DNA from 2 places in the Serratia sp. Res13-Sevr-LER1-36-b genome. Region 1 is predicted to be linked to the other one. Evidence: predicted binding sites of a transcription regulator. Region 1 holds the regulator's gene; the other holds the start of a gene.
What was found. The regulator ArgR, encoded in region 1, controls arginine synthesis, uptake and breakdown. The targets are predictions, from matches to a motif close to ANTGAATAAAAATACANT.

Region 1 (8,859 bases):
GATAGCGGCTTGTTAACATACCGCCAACGTTTTCGTCAGCAGTGTAGCCCAAAGCAACTTGCGATTCATAGGCAAATCCATTTCTTCTGAGCGATTCTGAGCGCTAGAATAGGCAGTAAATCGATGCACTAAAATGAGAAACCTAATGCGCATACATATTCTTGGGATCTGCGGCACCTTTATGGGTGGGCTAGCCATGTTGGCTCGTTCACTGGGGCACGAGGTGACCGGTTCAGATGCCAACGTCTATCCTCCGATGAGCACCTTGCTGGAAAAGCAGGGGATCGATCTGATCCAGGGTTACGATCCTGCCCAGTTGGATCCGGCTCCGGATCTGGTGATTATCGGCAATGCCATGAGCCGTGGTAATCCTTGCGTAGAAGCGGTGCTGGAACAGAGCATTCCTTACATGTCTGGCCCTCAGTGGCTGCATGATTATGTCCTGCGCGATCGCTGGGTGCTGGCGGTAGCGGGAACACACGGTAAAACCACCACCGCCGGGATGGCGACCTGGATCCTGGAAGCCTGCGGCTATCAGCCGGGCTTTGTGATCGGTGGCGTACCGGGCAATTTTGATGTTTCGGCCCGTCTTGGCGGTAGCCCGTTCTTCGTCATCGAAGCCGATGAGTATGACTGTGCCTTCTTCGACAAACGCTCCAAGTTTGTTCATTACTGCCCGCGCACGTTGATCATGAACAACCTCGAGTTTGATCATGCCGATATCTTTGACGATCTGAAAGCCATCCAGAAACAGTTCCACCACCTGGTGCGCCTGGTGCCGGGGCAAGGCAAGATTATCCTGCCGGAAAACGACACCCATCTGAAACAGGTGATGGCGATGGGATGCTGGAGCGAACAGGAATGGGTCGGGGAAGGGGGCGCGTGGCGTGCACACAAACTGACGACGGATGCCAGCCATTACGAAGTGTTCCTCAACGGCGAGAAGGTGGGTGAGGTTAACTGGGCGCTGGTGGGCGAACACAACATGCATAACGGCCTGATGGCGATCGCCGCCACCCGCCATGTTGGCGTACAGCCAGCCGATGCCTGCCGAGCGCTGGGTGACTTTATCAATGCCCGCCGCCGTCTGGAATTGCGCGGTGAAGCCAATGGCGTCACGGTGTATGACGACTTTGCCCATCATCCGACCGCCATTCTGGCTACCTTGGCGGCGCTGCGTGGCAAAGTGGGCGGCACCGCACGCATCCTGGCCGTGCTGGAGCCTCGCTCAAACACCATGAAAATGGGGATCAGCAAAAACGATCTGGCACCCTCGCTTGGCCGTGCCGATGAAGTGTTCCTGTTCCAGCCTCACCACATCCCTTGGCAGGTAGCGGAAGTTGCCGAAGCTTGCGTCCAGCCCGCGCACTGGAGTGCCGATCTGGATACGCTGGTGGAGATGATTGTGAAAACCGCGCAGCCGGGTGACCATATTCTGGTGATGAGCAACGGCGGGTTTGGCGGCATTCATGACAAACTGCTGGCAGGGTTGGCTAACAAGGCCGAACCGAAAGAAACCTACTGACGTTTAGCTAAACGGGCGCCGCATGCGGCGACCCTACCAATATGAGGCCGCTGATGCGGCCTTTTTTACGCCCATAAAAAAGCCCTCGCGAGCGAGGGCAATGGGGTTCGTCGGATAGGACGACGATAATTTCCAAGATACTAGCGTTTACCTGAGAACTCGGCAGTGGCAGTGACGAGGGTAGTCAGTTCAGTAAACGCGGCCTCGGTTTTTTACTTGTAGATTTCAGCCGTTGCGTGCCAGTTGCCATTTTCATAGGCTTCGATCACACGGTAGGCTTTGGCCCCTTGCTGGTCCGCTTTATCAGACAGCGCCTGACGGATATCAGAAGGTGCGCCACCCACGCCGCTAGCGGTAATGGTGCCGACGGACTGCAGATTGCTGGCTTGGGCATCAGTGACCAGGTTAGCCGCAGAAGCACCGAAAGAAACGGCAGACAGCAGGCTAAGTGCAACGAGAGTAGTTTTCATGTTCATGATACTTCGATCCTTAATCGTTCAGAGATAACGGCCTGGAAGGGCTTTACAGCGTTTTTTATACTTGAAGGCGGTTATCTGCTTGTTTTTTACCAGAGAGTTGTCGTGCAATGCTCACATCACATCTTGTACTTATTTGTAAATCTCGGCGGTAGCGTGGTAGTTGCCTTCGTTACGAGCTTCGATCACGCGGTAAGCGGTAGCGCCTTGAGCATCGGCTTTGGCAGACAGCGCCTGACGGATATCAGAAGGTGCTGCACCGACGCCGCTCACGGTGATGGTACCGGCAGACTGCAGTTTTTCAGCCTGTGAAGCATCAATGGATTGTGCTGCAAATGCACCGAAAGACAGCATGGATAGCAGGCTAATTGTTGCTACGGTAGTTTTAATTTTCATGATTTATCCTCTTCGTATTCTTTTATCAGTTCCAATGAACTGTGATTTACGTCACGAAAATGAGTATACATCTAGTAACGGCAAAAATTAATAGCTGACTAACAGTTTCTAGTGAAACTTTATTGGGGTGGCCGTGACTTTTAATAACCTAATGGAATAAAAAACGGCGATAAAATACACTTTTGATGTTAAATTTTTGTAATTTCAATGAGCTAAGTGCTTTTGACTAAAAGTGCGGAAGCTTCCAGTCACTATCACCAGTCACCCAGAAATGTCACTGAAATGTGCTGCAAGTCGGCTTATTGGCAGTTTTAAACGTGGTAGGCAGTGCGGAAGAAGTAAATGAAGGGTTAATAAAGGATGAGCGGCCCGCGACGGAGAGCCGCAGGCTGCGCTGAATGCATCAAAGTTCCTGTTCGAACAAGGAGAGAATGGCTTCAAACAGTTGGCGTGCGGTAAATGAACTGGCCGGAGTGACAAAAATGGTGTCGTCACCGGCAATGGTGCCCAGGATCCCTTCGGATTTGCCCAGTGAGTCCAACAGGCGGGCAATCAGCTGCGCCGCACCTGGGCTGGTATGGATCACCACCACCGCGTCGTTATGATCCACATCCAGCACCAGATTCTTGAGTGGGCTGGTGGTGGTTGGGACTCCGAGTTCGGCCGGGAGGCAGTACACCATCTCCATTTTTGCATTACGCGTGCGTACCGCCCCGAACTTGGTCAGCATGCGTGATACCTTGGACTGGTTAATGTTCTCGAAGCCTTCTTCTTGCAGCGCCAAAACGATCTCGCCTTGAGAACTGAATTTTTCTTCTTTCAATAACGCCTTAAACGCCTTGATCAGATCTTCCTGCTTTGCGGGATTACGCATTTTGCACCGTGGAATGTTGGTAATAGAGCTGATTATTATGCATATAAATGCATTTTTATGCAATATAGGGGCCGTCTGGAAAATCAAAAATGCCCAGACAGAAAGGCAAGAGCGCGATTTTAACAAAATCCGTTGCTCATGAATATGCCCTTTCGGTGCGGGAAGCGAGTCAGCTCTCCGGTAACGAAAATGTTATTAAAATGATGTTGTTCTGATGTTACGTAAGGGTGTAATGTAACCGCCGGTTAACGCGATCGTGAAAAGCTTGGCACTATTTTCGATTAGTGTGCGCTATGCCCTTAATGCATAAGCTATTTACTTTAAAATGCTCGCAACATCGGCCATTTTATTGCGCCAGATCTAAAACCGACTGTTAAGAGGTTGTTTTTAAAGGCGTGATAAATTAAGGTCCGTGACCAAAGAATTCACGGCGCTTTTATATTTAAGACAATAAAGGAGTATAGGATGAAAGTTGCAGTTCTCGGTGCTGCTGGCGGTATTGGCCAGGCCCTCGCCCTTCTACTCAAGACCCAGCTTCCTTCAGGTTCTGAACTCTCCCTCTACGACATTGCCCCTGTTACCCCAGGCGTTGCCGTTGACTTAAGCCACATCCCAACCGCAGTTAAAATCAAAGGCTTCAGTGGCGAAGATGCAACCCCTGCGCTGCACGGTGCGGACGTGGTGCTGATTTCTGCTGGCGTTGCGCGTAAACCAGGGATGGATCGTTCCGATCTGTTCAACGTTAACGCTGGCATCGTACGTAACCTGATTGAGCAAGTGGCCAAAACCTGCCCGAAAGCCTGCATCGGTATCATCACCAACCCGGTGAATACCACGGTGGCCATTGCGGCAGAAGTGTTGAAGAAAGCGGGTGTGTACGACAAAAACAAACTGTTTGGCATCACATCGCTGGATATTATCCGTTCAAACACCTTCGTTGCTGAACTGAAAGGCAAACAACCGGAAGAACTTAACGTACCGGTGATTGGCGGCCACTCAGGCGTGACCATCTTGCCTCTGCTATCGCAGATCCCAGGCGTAAGCTTTAGCGATCAGGAAGTGGCTGATTTGACCAAACGTATCCAGAACGCGGGTACCGAAGTGGTTGAAGCCAAAGCCGGTGGCGGCTCTGCAACCTTATCTATGGGCCAGGCTGCTGCACGTTTTGGCCTGTCTCTGGTGCGTGCGTTGAGCGGTGAGAAAGGCGTAGTGGAATGTGCCTATGTTGAAGGGGATGGCAAATATGCCCGCTTCTTTGCACAGCCACTGCTGCTGGGCAAAAACGGTATCGAAGAGCGTAAAGACATCGGTACCCTGAGCGCCTTCGAGCAAAAAGCGCTGAGCGAAATGCTGGACGTACTGCACAAAGATATCGAACTGGGCGAGAAGTTTATCAACAACTGATCCCTCAGTATGTGATGTTTTGATAAGCCGCCGGGCCGAATCCGGCGGCTTTCTTATGTTTATCATGATTTGATTCGACTTTTCCGATCTCGCAGATGATGGGTAAGCGGATCAAAATACCTGCTCGGCCAGATCTCTGCCGGATGTACGTTCAGTGCATCAGCAATCAACCACTCTCCCTTGGGCCAAGGACGTGACAGCGCGTTGGCCAACGTCGATGAACTTAACCCTGCCCCCCGTGAAACCGCTGCCAGAGTGGTACCTCTCTTCTTCAAAGCCGCGATGACGTCTGCTGGATGCCAATCTGGGTCCCGTGAATTCATATTTTCATTCCTTTTTTGATTAGAGAAAGTTCTGTTAGTGGTATAACTAACAGGTCAGTATTAATCGTTTGAACAACGTGAAGCGTTTATTCAGAAACTAGGATACCACCAAGTTTCCCAAAAATACCTTATGGTTTCTGAAAAATTTGTCTTGCCACACTATTGTCCCGAGATCATGGCTATGAAAAACGAGTGGTTTGCTGCCAAGGAGCTGATAGGCATCGCAGGATTACCGTCCTCTACACAGGGAATCAATCTGATGGCCCGGCGCGAAAATTGGCTCAGCCGTCGCCGCAAAGGCGTGCAAGGCAAGGCGCTGGAATATCATATCGACAGCTTGCCAACCGGCGTCAAAAATCTGCTGGTATTGCGCGAAGAGCCTGCGATCTACGAGGCCGGGCGTCAGGACCCACTTGCAGTGTGGGTTGAATACTATTACCAACTTTCAGACAGTGAGCGTGGCAAAGTGATGGCGTTTTTGATGCGCGAAGGTATGGATAGCCTGCTGACCTGGATTGCTGAAAAAAATAAGCAGTGAGTCATTCCTCAACTGACCTGCGCTACATAGGGGCGCTGCATGCTGCGTCCGATTAGCCATAAGCTGCTCCCGCCAAGCTCCTTTCTGCATCGCCTCCGTGTTTTTTGCTCCTTATTTGATAAATTTTTCTTGAGTATTTCGCCCGGTTTTTGGTTTTTGGCAACGGCCTGGTTAATGTTATAACTAACTTATTGGCATTAGTTGTTCATGCAACTGAAAAGCCTGATAAGTCAGTTAGGGGCAACGCCGAGATCAAGGAGGAGGAATGAACAAGGAGTGGTTTACCGCCAACGAACTGAAAGAGAAGGGCGAATTGGGCTGCTCCCCACAAGGGATCAATAAGCGAGCACGTGAGCAAAACTGGCGATGGCAGCGGCGTTTTGGCAAGCAGGGGGTGACTAAGGAGTATCATATCAGCAGCCTACCCCTCTCGACTCAAAACGAGTTGAATCCCCAGCGATATCCCCTTGCCGCAGAGAAACCGGCGGCTTATACCGTCTCCCGTGATGGCGTTCCTTGGGCACGTTTGCAGAGCTATCTGGCAGGTATGAAATCTGATGAATACGCGGTTTTATTGAGTTTTCTGGCGGAGAATGGGGCTGCGGGGCTGCTGGATCTCATTAGCAAGGCAAATAAATAGGCCTGCAAAACAGGCCTATTTGAATATTAAGAAACTTAAATTTCTTAAAAGTCTCGTTGAACCGCCAGATGCGCTAATCCTTCCAGTGCAGTTCGATAAGGAGAGTCGGGCAAAATCTGCAATGCGGCGATTGCCTTGTCCGCTTCTTCTTCAGCGCGCTGACGTGTATAGGTGAGTGAACCACACTCCTGCATGGTAGCCAGAACCGGCTCCAGCAGATGGCGGCCATTCCCCTGTTCAATCGCGCCACGGATCATCGCAGACTGCTCGGCATTGCCATTATGCATCGCATGCAACAACGGCAGCGTCGGCTTGCCCTCGTTCAAGTCATCGCCGGTATTTTTACCCAGGGTCACGCCGTCTGCACTGTAGTCCAGCAGATCGTCGATCAGTTGGAATGCCGTGCCAAGATAGCGGCCATAGTCTTGCAGCGCCTGCTCTTCGGCCGGGTTAGCCTCGGAGAGGATGGCTGATGACTGGGCTGCCGCCTCAAACAGACGAGCGGTTTTGCTGTAGATGACCCGCATATAGTTTTCTTCACTGATATTCGGATCGTTGACGTTCATCAACTGCAGCACTTCACCTTCGGCGATTACGTTGACCGCTTCGGACATGACTGCCAGCACGCGCAGCGATTCCAGGCTGGTCATCATCTGGAAAGCACGCGTATAAATGAAATCACCCACCAACACGCTGGCAGCATTGCCAAACGCCGCGTTGGCAGTCGCCTTGCCACGGCGCATGTCGGACTCATCCACCACGTCATCGTGCAACAGGGTAGCGGTATGGATGAACTCTATCAGGGCAGCGACGGCAATGTGTTTATCACCTTGATAGTGCAAGGCCCGCGCCGCCAGAACGGCGATCATCGGGCGAATGCGCTTACCGCCACCGCTGATAATGTAATAGCCAAGTTGATTGATGAGCGTGACATCGGAATTCAACTGTTCGAGAATTGTTGCGTTCACGGCCGCCATATCTTGCGCGGTTAACTCAGTAATTTGTTCTAGGTTCATTGTATTTTTTTCAGCTGTGTTTCTGTTGACCGCGATGAGAACGCTGCTCACATCGGTACATGGCGGTAACTGTCCTGTTGATTGTACTTGAAAATCGGCCCAGATAAACGTTGTGAGAGAAACTGTGTTTTTTTTCTTCTTTTTTCACCTTCTGGCCCTAATCTGCTCTTGTCATATGCGGGATTATTGCGTAGAATTCGCGCCCTATTGTGAATATTTATAGCGCGCTCTGTACTGAACAGTTGGGCACGCGGAAAGCGGAGTTTTATATGTACGCGGTTTTCCAAAGTGGTGGTAAACAACACCGAGTAAGCGAAGGTCAGACCGTTCGCTTGGAAAAGCTGGACATCGCAACTGGTGAAGCGGTTGAGTTTGACCAGATTCTGATGATCGCTAATGGCGAAGATATCAAAATCGGCGTTCCTTTCGTCGATGGCGGTAAGATCAAAGCTGAAGTGGTTGCTCACGGTCGTGGCGAAAAGATCAAGATTGTTAAGTTTCGTCGTCGTAAGCACTATCGTAAGCAGCAAGGTCACCGTCAGTGGTTCACTGATGTTAAAATCACCGGCATCAGCGCTTAAGTTAGGAGAGCGGATTAATGGCACACAAAAAGGCTGGCGGCTCGACTCGTAACGGTCGCGATTCAGAAGCTAAACGTCTGGGCGTAAAACGCTTTGGCGGCGAAGCAGTACTGGCAGGCAGCATCATCGTTCGTCAGCGCGGCACCAAATTCCACGCTGGTACCAACGTGGGTTGCGGCAAAGACCACACTCTGTTTGCTTTGAAAGACGGTAAAGTCAAATTCGAAGTTAAAGGCCCGAGCAATCGTAAATTTATCAGCATCGAAGCTGAATAATTTTTCGAGCCTTACGAAATAGATGTTAAGCCCCGCAATTCGTTGCGGGGCTTTTTACATTTATAGATTGCTTGTGCTTGGCGGCACAACGCACAGACAGTGAGAAGATGGAAAAAAAACAGCAGGCTGGCGTTGGTATTTTTCTGGCGGTCACCACAGCGGTTTGCTGGGGCGCCCTGCCTATCGCAATGAAAGAAGTGCTGGAAGTGATGGAGCCGTTTACCATCGTCTGGTATCGCTTTACGATTGCCGCCATCGGCCTGGGGATGATCCTGGCAGTGCGCGGGCGTTTACCTCCGGTGAAAATGTTCCGTCAACCCCGCTGGTTGCTGTTGCTGGCGATCGCCACTGCCGGGTTGTTGGGCAACTTTGTCTTCTTCAGCTCTTCGCTGCAATATTTGAGTCCGACAGCCTCGCAGGTTATCGGCCAACTCTCGCCGGTGGGCATGATGTTCGCCAGCGTATTGATCCTGAAAGAAAGGATGCGTATCACTCAGGTGATTGGCGCTCTGATGCTGATCTGCGGGCTGATGCTGTTTTTCAACGTCAGCCTGATCGAGATCTTCACTCAGTTCACAGACTACACGCTCGGTGTGTTGTTGGGCGTGTGTGCAGCCATGGTTTGGGTGACCTATGGCGTGGCGCAGAAAGTATTACTGCGTCGATTGGCCTCACCGCAGATCCTGGTCTTGTTGTACACTTTATGTGCGATCGCGTTATTTCCGCTTGCGAAGCCAGCGGTGATTTTCCAGCTCAGCGGCTGGCAATTGGCCTGTCTGCTGTTCTGTGGCGCTAACACGCTGATTGGTTA
Region 2 (8,859 bases), on a different contig from region 1:
GGCCAGGAAACCGAAGATTACCAGTTACCTAAAGAGCTGGAGAAGTTCCGCCAATCGGTGCTGCTGGAGAAAACCAAAAAAGGTGAAGCCCCGAGGCATCCGCTGTTTGTGGCGGTTGATGAGCTATTTGCCGAACCCTTGACCCTGCGTGACCTGATCATGGCACGGGCGCTGAGTGAAATACGCCTTTCTATTCAACAGGAAAAACGTCAGCGTGCCGAACTGGGTTTTGACGATCTGCTCAGCAGGCTGGATGCGGCACTGCAAAGCGCCGGTGGTGAACAATTGGCATTGGCGATCCGTCAGCGTTATCCGGTGGCGATGATCGATGAGTTTCAGGATACTGACCCACAGCAGTACCGGATCTTCCAGAAACTGTATGTTGGCCGGGAAGAGTGTGGTCTGCTGCTGATTGGGGATCCAAAACAAGCGATTTACGCCTTCCGTGGGGCAGACATTTTTACCTATATGAAGGCTCGCTCAGAGGTAAGTGCCCACTACACCTTAGAGACAAACTGGCGCTCATCACCGGCTATGGTTGGCAGCGTTAACCGCCTGTTTGCTCAGGTGGAAAAGCCGTTCCTGTTTGGCCAAATCCCGTTTATCGAGGTAGCAGCCGCAGCGAAGAATCAGGAACTGGTCTTCGAGTGGCAGAATAAACCGCAACCGGCCATGCAATTTTGGTTGCAACCCGGGGATGGGGCCGGAGTAAGTGATTACCAACAATTAATGGCGCGCTTGTGCGCAGCCCAGATCCGCGACTGGCTGAGTGCCGGGCAGGCCGGAGAAGCCTGGCTGGTCAAAGGGGGTCAACGTCGCCACGTTCAGGCATCGGATATTACCATTCTGGTGCGTAGCCGCGCCGAAGCGGCGTTGGTACGTGATGCACTCAGCGCGCTGGCCATCCCTTCGGTTTACCTTTCCAACCGTGACAGCGTGTTTGATACGCCGGAAGCCAAAGATTTACTCTGGCTGCTACAGGCGGTGCTGGCTCCCGAACAGGAGCGAACCCTGCGCTGCGCGTTGGCCACCGGGCTATTGGGGTTGGATGCCTTGACGCTGGATGGGCTAAACCATAACGAGTCCGCTTGGGATGATTTGGTCAACGAGTTTGATGAATACCGTAGCCACTGGCTGCGCCGTGGCGTATTACCGATGCTGCGTGAGGTGATGGCCAAGCGGCATCTGGCTGAAAACCTGCTGGCCAGCCCAGGGGGCGAGCGCCGTTTGACCGATGTCATGCACCTGGGGGAGCTGTTGCAGGAAGCCACGGCGCAGTTGGATGGTGAACATGCGCTGGTACGTTGGTTGGCGCAGCAGATCGCTCAGCCGAATCGCCAGTCGGATAATCAGCAACTGCGGCTGGAAAGTGACCGTCATCTGGTGCAGGTAATCACCATCCACAAGTCGAAAGGGTTAGAGTTCGATCTGGTGTGGCTGCCTTTTGTGGGGAATTTCCGCCAGCAGCAGCAGGTGCTGTATCACGATCGCCAGACCTTTAAAGCCCTGCTGGATCTTAATGCCAACGAAGAAAGCGTGGCCTGGGCGGAAGAGGAACGGTTGGCAGAGGATTTGCGCCTGCTGTATGTGGCGCTGACCCGTTCGGTATATCACTGCAGTATCGGTATTGCGCCGTTGTTTCTCGGTACGCGCAAGAAGCAGGGCGATACGGATTTGCACCGCAGTGCCCTGGGATATCTGGTGCAGGCCGGGCAGGCGGGCGATGCTGCCTATCTGCAAACCTGCCTGCAGCAGTTGGCAACCCAAGGCATTGCGCTGTCGCTGGTGGATGCGCCAGGTGAACAGAGCTGGCAGCCGCAGACGGCAACCGCCGCAGAACTGACGGCCAGGCAGTTCCCACGCAGGATGCAGGATTTCTGGCGGGTAACCAGCTATACCGGCTTGCAACAGCATGGCTCAAGCCGGATGCAGGAGCTGTTGCCGCGCCTGGACGTTGATGCCGTTGGTGAGGGCGATACGGTTACACCCCCCGCATTTACTCCCCATACTTTCCCGCGCGGTGCGGCCCCTGGCACTTTCCTCCACAGCCTGTTTGAGGCGCTGGATTTTACCCAACCGCTAGATGAGCAGTGGCTGCTGGAGCAGTTGCAACACCAAGGGCTGGAGGAGCATTGGTTGCCGGTATTATCCGGCTGGATGCACGTGCTGCTGAATGCGCCGCTTAATAGCAGCGGCGTCGCGCTATCCGCCTTACCGTCAGGAGCCAGGCAGGCAGAATTACAGTTCTATCTGCCGATCGGTGGCCTGCTGCAAGCGCAGCAACTGGATGAGTTGGTAAAACGCTACGATCCCCTTTCTGCTGGCTGCCCGGCGCTGGATTTCCAACAGGTTCAGGGCATGCTGAAAGGCTTTATCGATCTGGTATTCTGCTGGCAGGGTAAATACTACCTGCTGGATTACAAATCCAACTGGCTGGGCGAAGACAGCAGCGCCTATACCCAAGAGGCGATGGCGCGGGCGATGGCGGAACACCGCTACGATCTGCAATACCAACTCTATACCTTGGCGCTGCACCGCTATCTGGGGCATCGCCTGGCGGATTATGATTACCAGCGCCATTTTGGCGGGGTGATTTATCTGTTTTTACGCGGGGTAGATGCCGAGCATGAGGGCAACGGTATTTTTGCCTGTCGTCCGGAGTATGCTCTGGTTGAAGGAATGGATCGCCTGTTTAGCGGTGAAACGGCCAACGTTGAGGATGGGCAATGATTGAGATTTTGCATCAGGCGTTGGCTCTGGGCGCCTTGCGACCGCTGGACGTGCAATTTGCCCAGGTGGTCGCCAACGATGATGAACCGGATATCCTGCTGGCCGCCGCCTGCCTGAGCTCGGAGGCCGGTGCGGGCCACGTTTGTCTGTTGCTCGAACAGCTATTGCCGGAAAATCTGTTTGATGGCCGCCAGCCTGAGTTGGCCCTGGCTGCCTGGCAGGCCTGCGGGCAACCGGACGTGGCTAGTTGGCAACAGCGTCTGGCGAGATCGCCTGCGGTTAGCGATGGCAGTACGGCAACGCCGATGGTCCTGCAACAGCAGCGGCTGTATCTGCAACGCATGTGGCAGAGCGAAGGTGATGTCGCCACTTTCATCAGTAGCGACAGCGTGCCACAGGAACTTGAAGAGGCGCAGCTTCGCACCATTCTCGATCGGTTATTTGGCGCGGCTACGGACGAACCCGACTGGCAAAAAATTGCCGCAGCGGTAGCCGCCACGCGCCGCATCGCGATTATTTCCGGCGGCCCCGGCACCGGCAAAACGACCACCGTTGCCAAGCTGTTGGCGGCACTGGTGCAGTTGGCGGACGGGGAGCGTCTGCGCATTCAACTTGCTGCGCCTACCGGTAAAGCAGCAGCTCGTCTAACCGAGTCCTTGGGAAGCGCTAGCCGTCAGTTGGATTTAACCCTGGAGCAACGAGCCTTATTCCCTACGGAAGCGGCAACGTTACACCGCTTGCTGGGGGCCCAGCCAAACAGCCAGCGCATGCGCTATCACCGGGGGAACCCGTTGCACCTGGATGTGCTGGTGGTGGACGAGGCTTCGATGGTGGATTTGCCCATGATGGCAAGGTTGATTGCCGCCTTGCCCCCCAAGGCGCGAGTCATCTTCCTTGGCGATCGCGATCAACTGGCCTCGGTGGAGGCTGGAGCCGTGCTGGGGGATATCTGCCGGTTTGCCGAGCAGGGATATAGCGAGGCCCGTGCGGCACAGTTGGCGCGTCTGACCGGTTGCCCCGTGCAAGGGCAGCCAGCGGAGGCCGAGGCAGCGGTGCGCGATAGCCTGTGCCTACTGCGCAAGAGTTACCGGTTTGATGCCAAATCCGGCATTGGCCAGTTGGCTTTGGCGGTGAATGCTGGCGATAGCAAGCGCGCCCTGGCAGCGTTGAACGGCAGCTATGCTGACGTGGCGGGTTACCCGCTGGCAGAAACCGAAGATTATCAACGGCTGCTGGATAGCTGCGTTGCCGGTTATCGCGACTATCTGCGGCTGGTGGCAGAAGGGGCTGGGGCCGTGACGATCCTGGATGCTTTTGGCCGCTTCCAGTTGCTTTGCGCACTGCGCGAAGGGCCATTTGGCGTTGCCGGGCTGAATGAGCGTATCGAAAGCGGGCTGCAGCGTGCCGGTTTGATCCGGCGTAATCCTGGCCCCGCCGGGCGCTGGTATTTGGGGCGGCCGGTGATGATTGGCCGTAATGATAGCGCGCTGGGGCTGTTTAACGGCGATATTGGCATTGCCTTACCCGGTGAGGGCGGCGATCTGCGCGTGCATTTCCAATTACCGGACGGCAGCATCAAATCGGTACAGCCTAGCCGCTTACCGGCGCATGAAACCGCCTATGCGATGACGGTGCATAAATCACAGGGTTCGGAGTTCGACCATACGGCACTAGTGCTGCCGAATCATTTTCTGCCGGTGCTGACCCGCGAGCTGGTTTATACCGCCATTACACGCGCACGCCAGCGGCTTTCGCTGTATGCGGTAGACAAGGTGTTGGTAAGCGCTATCCGCACCCCCACGCAGCGCCGCAGCGGGTTGGCCGAACGCTTGCAGATCGGGAAGTAACAACGAGGGGGCGCAGCACGCTGCGCCCGTCTGATATTCAATGGGTTAGCCAGGGTAAGTCAAAGATCGGCCAACAGGATCTTCGAGCGGCGCTGGTAGTTATATAAAGCCTGTTTCTGCATCGGCAGCACGTCGACTTCCGCCGGAGTGAAGCCGCGTTCCTGGAACCAGTGGATGCTGCGCGTGGTCAACACAAACAGCTTCTGTAGCCCCATCTGGCGAGCCTGGCTTTCTACCCGCTGCAGCAGCATCTCGCCCCGCGACGAGCTGCGGTAATCCGGATGCACCGCCACGCAGGCCATCTCACCAATCTTCTCTTCCGGGAACGGATAGAGCGCGGCGCAGGCGATGGTCAGGTTATCGCGTTCGATAATCGTGAACTTGTCGATCTCCATTTCCAACTGCTCGCGCGAACGGCGGACTAAAATCCCTTGCTGCTCCAACGGGCGGATCAGCTCAAGTATCCCACCGATATCATTGATGGTCGCCCGGCGTACCTGTTCGGCGCTCTCCATGACGATTTGGGTACCGATACCGTCGCGTGAAAATAGCTCCTGTACCAGTGCACCATCCTCCTGATAGCTGATCAGGTGGCTGCGGCGTACCCCGCTGCGGCAGGCCTTTACCGCGCCGCGCAGGAAGCGCACGGTGCCGGAATGGTAGTCACCAGCCTCTTCCAACTGCTCGATACGTTTTTGTGCATCGTTGGGGAACAGTTCGGAAAGGATATTGCCTTCCGCATCGGTCACCCCTTGTGATGAACAGAAACCGATCATTTTCTCGGCCTTCAGTTTGATTGCCAACTGGGTGGCGACTTCTTCCGAGGTCAGGTTAAAGCTTTCGCCGGTCACCGATACCGCCACTGGGCCAATCAGCACGATGGCCTTACTGTCTAGTTGGCGATGAATGGCTTCTTCATCAATACGGCGGATACGGCCGCTGTGGCAATAATCGACGCCGTCATCCACGCCAAGCGGTTGGGCGATAATAAAGTTGCCACTCACTACGTTGATGTGCGCCCCTTGCAATGGGGTGTTATTCAGGCTCATGGAAAGCCGTGCGGTAATATCCAGCTGTAACAAGCCGGCGGCCTGTTTGACCAACTCTAGCGTATGGGCGTCGGTCACCCGGGTATGCTTATGATAAATCGGCTCGTAGTTATGCTGCGCCAGATTGCTGTCAATCTGTGGCCGCGCACCGTAGACCACCACCAAACGAATGCCCAGGCTATGTAACAGCCCGATATCGTTGACGATACTGGAAAAGTTTTCATGTTCAATAGCTTCGCCACCCAGCATGACGACAAAGGTCTTGCCACGGTGAGTATTGATATAGGGAACTGAGTGACGGAATCCTTGCACCAGCTCTGTACTACGTTCCTTCACGGCAAGACCTCATTTGCATATTTATACGGTATTTTTGTATTTTTATTCTTTTATTGCGCCAAAGGCAAGTAGGAAATGAGCACGATTTTTCTGACAAATGCGCTAACTGATTAATAAATTGAAAGATCATAAAAAGATTTTCTGATGACAGCGGTGAATGGATTGGGTAAAGTTTTTGCCATTGTTTTTTTTTGCTGTTTTTTTAATCGTTATTTTTACCGGAGCCGCATGCCTAACTCAAATCACAATCCGGGCCGCCGTCGTTTGTTGCAGGGGGTTGCCGCAACCTGGTTGCTGAGTGTGAGTCGCGTTGGTTTCGCCGCTGCTTCTCATGTGATTGCCGTCCGTGTCTGGCCTTCTTCGACCTATACCCGAGTCACGCTGGAATCCAATGTTCCACTGAAATACAAACAGTTTGCCCTGACCAATCCAGAGCGCATCGTGGTGGATGTGGAAGGGGTACAGCTAAATAGCGTGCTTAAAGGTATCGCCGGGCAGGTGCGCAAAGAAGATCCCTATCTGAAACAGGCGCGGGTCGGCCAGTTTGACAAGAATACCGTCAGGCTGGTGCTGGAACTCAAGCAAAGCGTCAGCCCAAATATGTTTACCCTGACACCCGTCTCCGAATACCGTAACCGCCTGGTGATGGATCTTTATCCTACCAAGGGGGGCAGCGGTGAAGAGTATGATCCGCTGTTGGCGTTACTGGAAGATTACAACAAGGGCGATCTGGAGCGGACGTTACCGGCGGAAGCACCGCAGGCCGGTAAGGCTGGGCGCGATCGGCCGATTGTGATCATGCTGGATCCTGGACACGGAGGTGAAGATCCGGGGGCTATTGGCAAAAACAAAACCCGTGAAAAAGACATCGTGCTGCAGATTGCCCGCCGTCTCAGTGCGTTGATCAAACGCGAACCCAACATGAGAGTGTTTATGACGCGCAATGAAGACGTGTTTATTCCCTTGAAGGTGCGCGTAGCCAAAGCTCGTAAGCAGCGGGCCGATCTGTTCGTCTCGATCCACGCCGATGCTTTCAGCAATCGTTCGGCACGCGGTTCCTCGGTGTTTGCGCTTTCTACCAAAGGGGCAACCAGCAACGCCGCCAAGTTTTTGGCGCAAACCCAGAATGCCGCCGACGATATTGGCGGGGTTAGCAAGAGTGGCGATCGCTACCTGGATCACACCATGTTCGATCTATTGCAGACCGCCACCGTCAATGACAGTTTGAAGTTCGGTAAGGAAGTGCTGAACCGGATGGGTAAAATTAACCGTCTGCATAAGAATCGTGTCGATCAGGCCGGCTTTGCCGTATTGAAGGCCCCGGATATTCCGTCGATCCTGGTGGAAACGGCGTTTATCAGCAATCTGGAAGAAGAGCGCAAGCTGCGCACCAGCCATTTTCAGCAGCAGGTGGCGCAATCTATTCTGGCTGGGATCAAAGCCTATTTCGCCAACGGTGGCGCATTGGCACGGCGTTAAACCAGCGTAGCCCAAGGAGGGGCGGCGTGGTTAATGGGGAAGGTAGGGGAAATACAGATACAAAAAAACACCCGTTAAGGTGCTTGTCTGATGTTATCAAGATTGGTTGCGGGGGCCAGATTTGAACTGACGACCTTCGGGTTATGAGCCCGACGAGCTACCGGGCTGCTCCACCCCGCGTCCGTCTTGATACTGATATTATCGAACCAACCCTTCATGTGATACCGCCATTGCCGTATCGGTTGGTTGCGGGGGCCGGATTTGAACCGACGACCTTCGGGTTATGAGCCCGACGAGCTACCAGGCTGCTCCACCCCGCGTCCGTATAATACCTTTTCTTTCATCGAATCCAACCTGTTTTTGATACCGTTATCACAGTATCGGTTGGTTGCGGGGGCCAGATTTGAACTGACGACCTTCGGGTTATGAGCCCGACGAGCTACCAGGCTGCTCCACCCCGCGTCCGATGGAAGCGCACTATACTCTCCAGGCATTTTGTTGCAAACCCTTTTTGCATATAATTCACCGAAAGCCATTTTTATGCTGCATTAGTCCCCAATTTGCGTTTTTTTTCATCATAATCATCTGGCTGGGAATTTTTAGCGGTAGCGATTCCTTTATCTATAGCCGTTTGTTATCGTTCAGCCAGTTTACCCGTATCCATTGGGTATGGAACATATCAGTCTGAGAGAGTGTGCAATGAAAGGACGTTGGGGCAAATACCTGCTCGGTGGGTTAGTGATTACGGTACTGGCCGGTTGTTCGTCAAAACCGACCGACCGGGGGCAGCAGTATAAAGATGGTCATCTGGATCAGTCGCTGGAGTTGGTGAATCGGCCCAATGCCAGAGGCGCCCCGATCAACGGCCAGGATTACTCCAACCAGCTGATGGAGATTAAATACGCTTCGCCGTCGCTGTTTAACCGCAATAACTCCACCTATCAGGCGGTGCAAAACTGGATGGCGGCGGGGGCGGATACGCGCCAACTGAACCAATTCGGCCTCAGCGCCTATCAGATGGAAGGCGTAGATAGCTATGGCAACGTCCAGTTCACTGGCTATTACACCCCGGTGCTGCAGGCTCGTTATACCCAACAGGGGGAATTCCGCTACCCGCTGTACAGCATGCCAGCCAAAGGCAAGCGCCGCCTGCCGGATCGTGCCGGTATCTACTCAGGGGCGCTGGACAGCCGTTACATCATTGCTTACACCAACTCCCTGATGGATAACTTCATGATGGAAGTGCAGGGCAGCGGCTATGTTGATTTCGGCAACGGCCAGCCATTGGTGTTCTTTGGTTATAGCGGCAAGAACGGCCATGCTTACCGCAGTATCGGCAAGGTGCTGATCGATCGCGGTGAAGTGGCCAAGGCCGATATGTCAATGCAGGCCATTCGCCAGTGGGCGGATACCCACAG

Region 2: a site for ArgR is predicted at 5,996-6,013, ahead of argA (amino-acid N-acetyltransferase). Genes of this name have one in related genera too.

Annotation. Positions count from the first base shown of each region.
Region 1 covers NZ_JADACK010000002.1:109,446-118,304, forward strand. The annotation lists gene mpl (UDP-N-acetylmuramate:L-alanyl-gamma-D-glutamyl-meso-diaminopimelate ligase) at 146-1,525, shown strand; gene yhcN (peroxide/acid stress response protein YhcN) at 1,738-2,001, opposite strand; gene yhcN (peroxide/acid stress response protein YhcN) at 2,134-2,397, opposite strand; gene argR (transcriptional regulator ArgR) at 2,801-3,271, opposite strand; gene mdh (malate dehydrogenase) at 3,737-4,675, shown strand; gene IMQ33_RS00655 (helix-turn-helix transcriptional regulator) at 4,738-4,998, opposite strand; gene IMQ33_RS00660 (DNA-binding protein) at 5,180-5,536, shown strand; gene IMQ33_RS00665 (DNA-binding protein) at 5,802-6,176, shown strand; gene ispB (octaprenyl diphosphate synthase) at 6,221-7,192, opposite strand; gene rplU (50S ribosomal protein L21) at 7,462-7,773, shown strand; gene rpmA (50S ribosomal protein L27) at 7,791-8,048, shown strand; gene IMQ33_RS00685 (DMT family transporter) at 8,156-8,859, shown strand, end outside.
Region 2 covers NZ_JADACK010000044.1:73,107-81,965, reverse strand. The annotation lists gene recB (exodeoxyribonuclease V subunit beta) at 1-2,730, shown strand, start outside; gene recD (exodeoxyribonuclease V subunit alpha) at 2,727-4,577, shown strand; gene argA (amino-acid N-acetyltransferase) at 4,637-5,962, opposite strand; gene amiC (N-acetylmuramoyl-L-alanine amidase AmiC) at 6,191-7,441, shown strand; tRNA gene IMQ33_RS24205 (tRNA-Met) at 7,545-7,621, opposite strand; tRNA gene IMQ33_RS24200 (tRNA-Met) at 7,685-7,761, opposite strand; tRNA gene IMQ33_RS24195 (tRNA-Met) at 7,827-7,903, opposite strand; gene mltA (murein transglycosylase A) at 8,141-8,859, shown strand, end outside.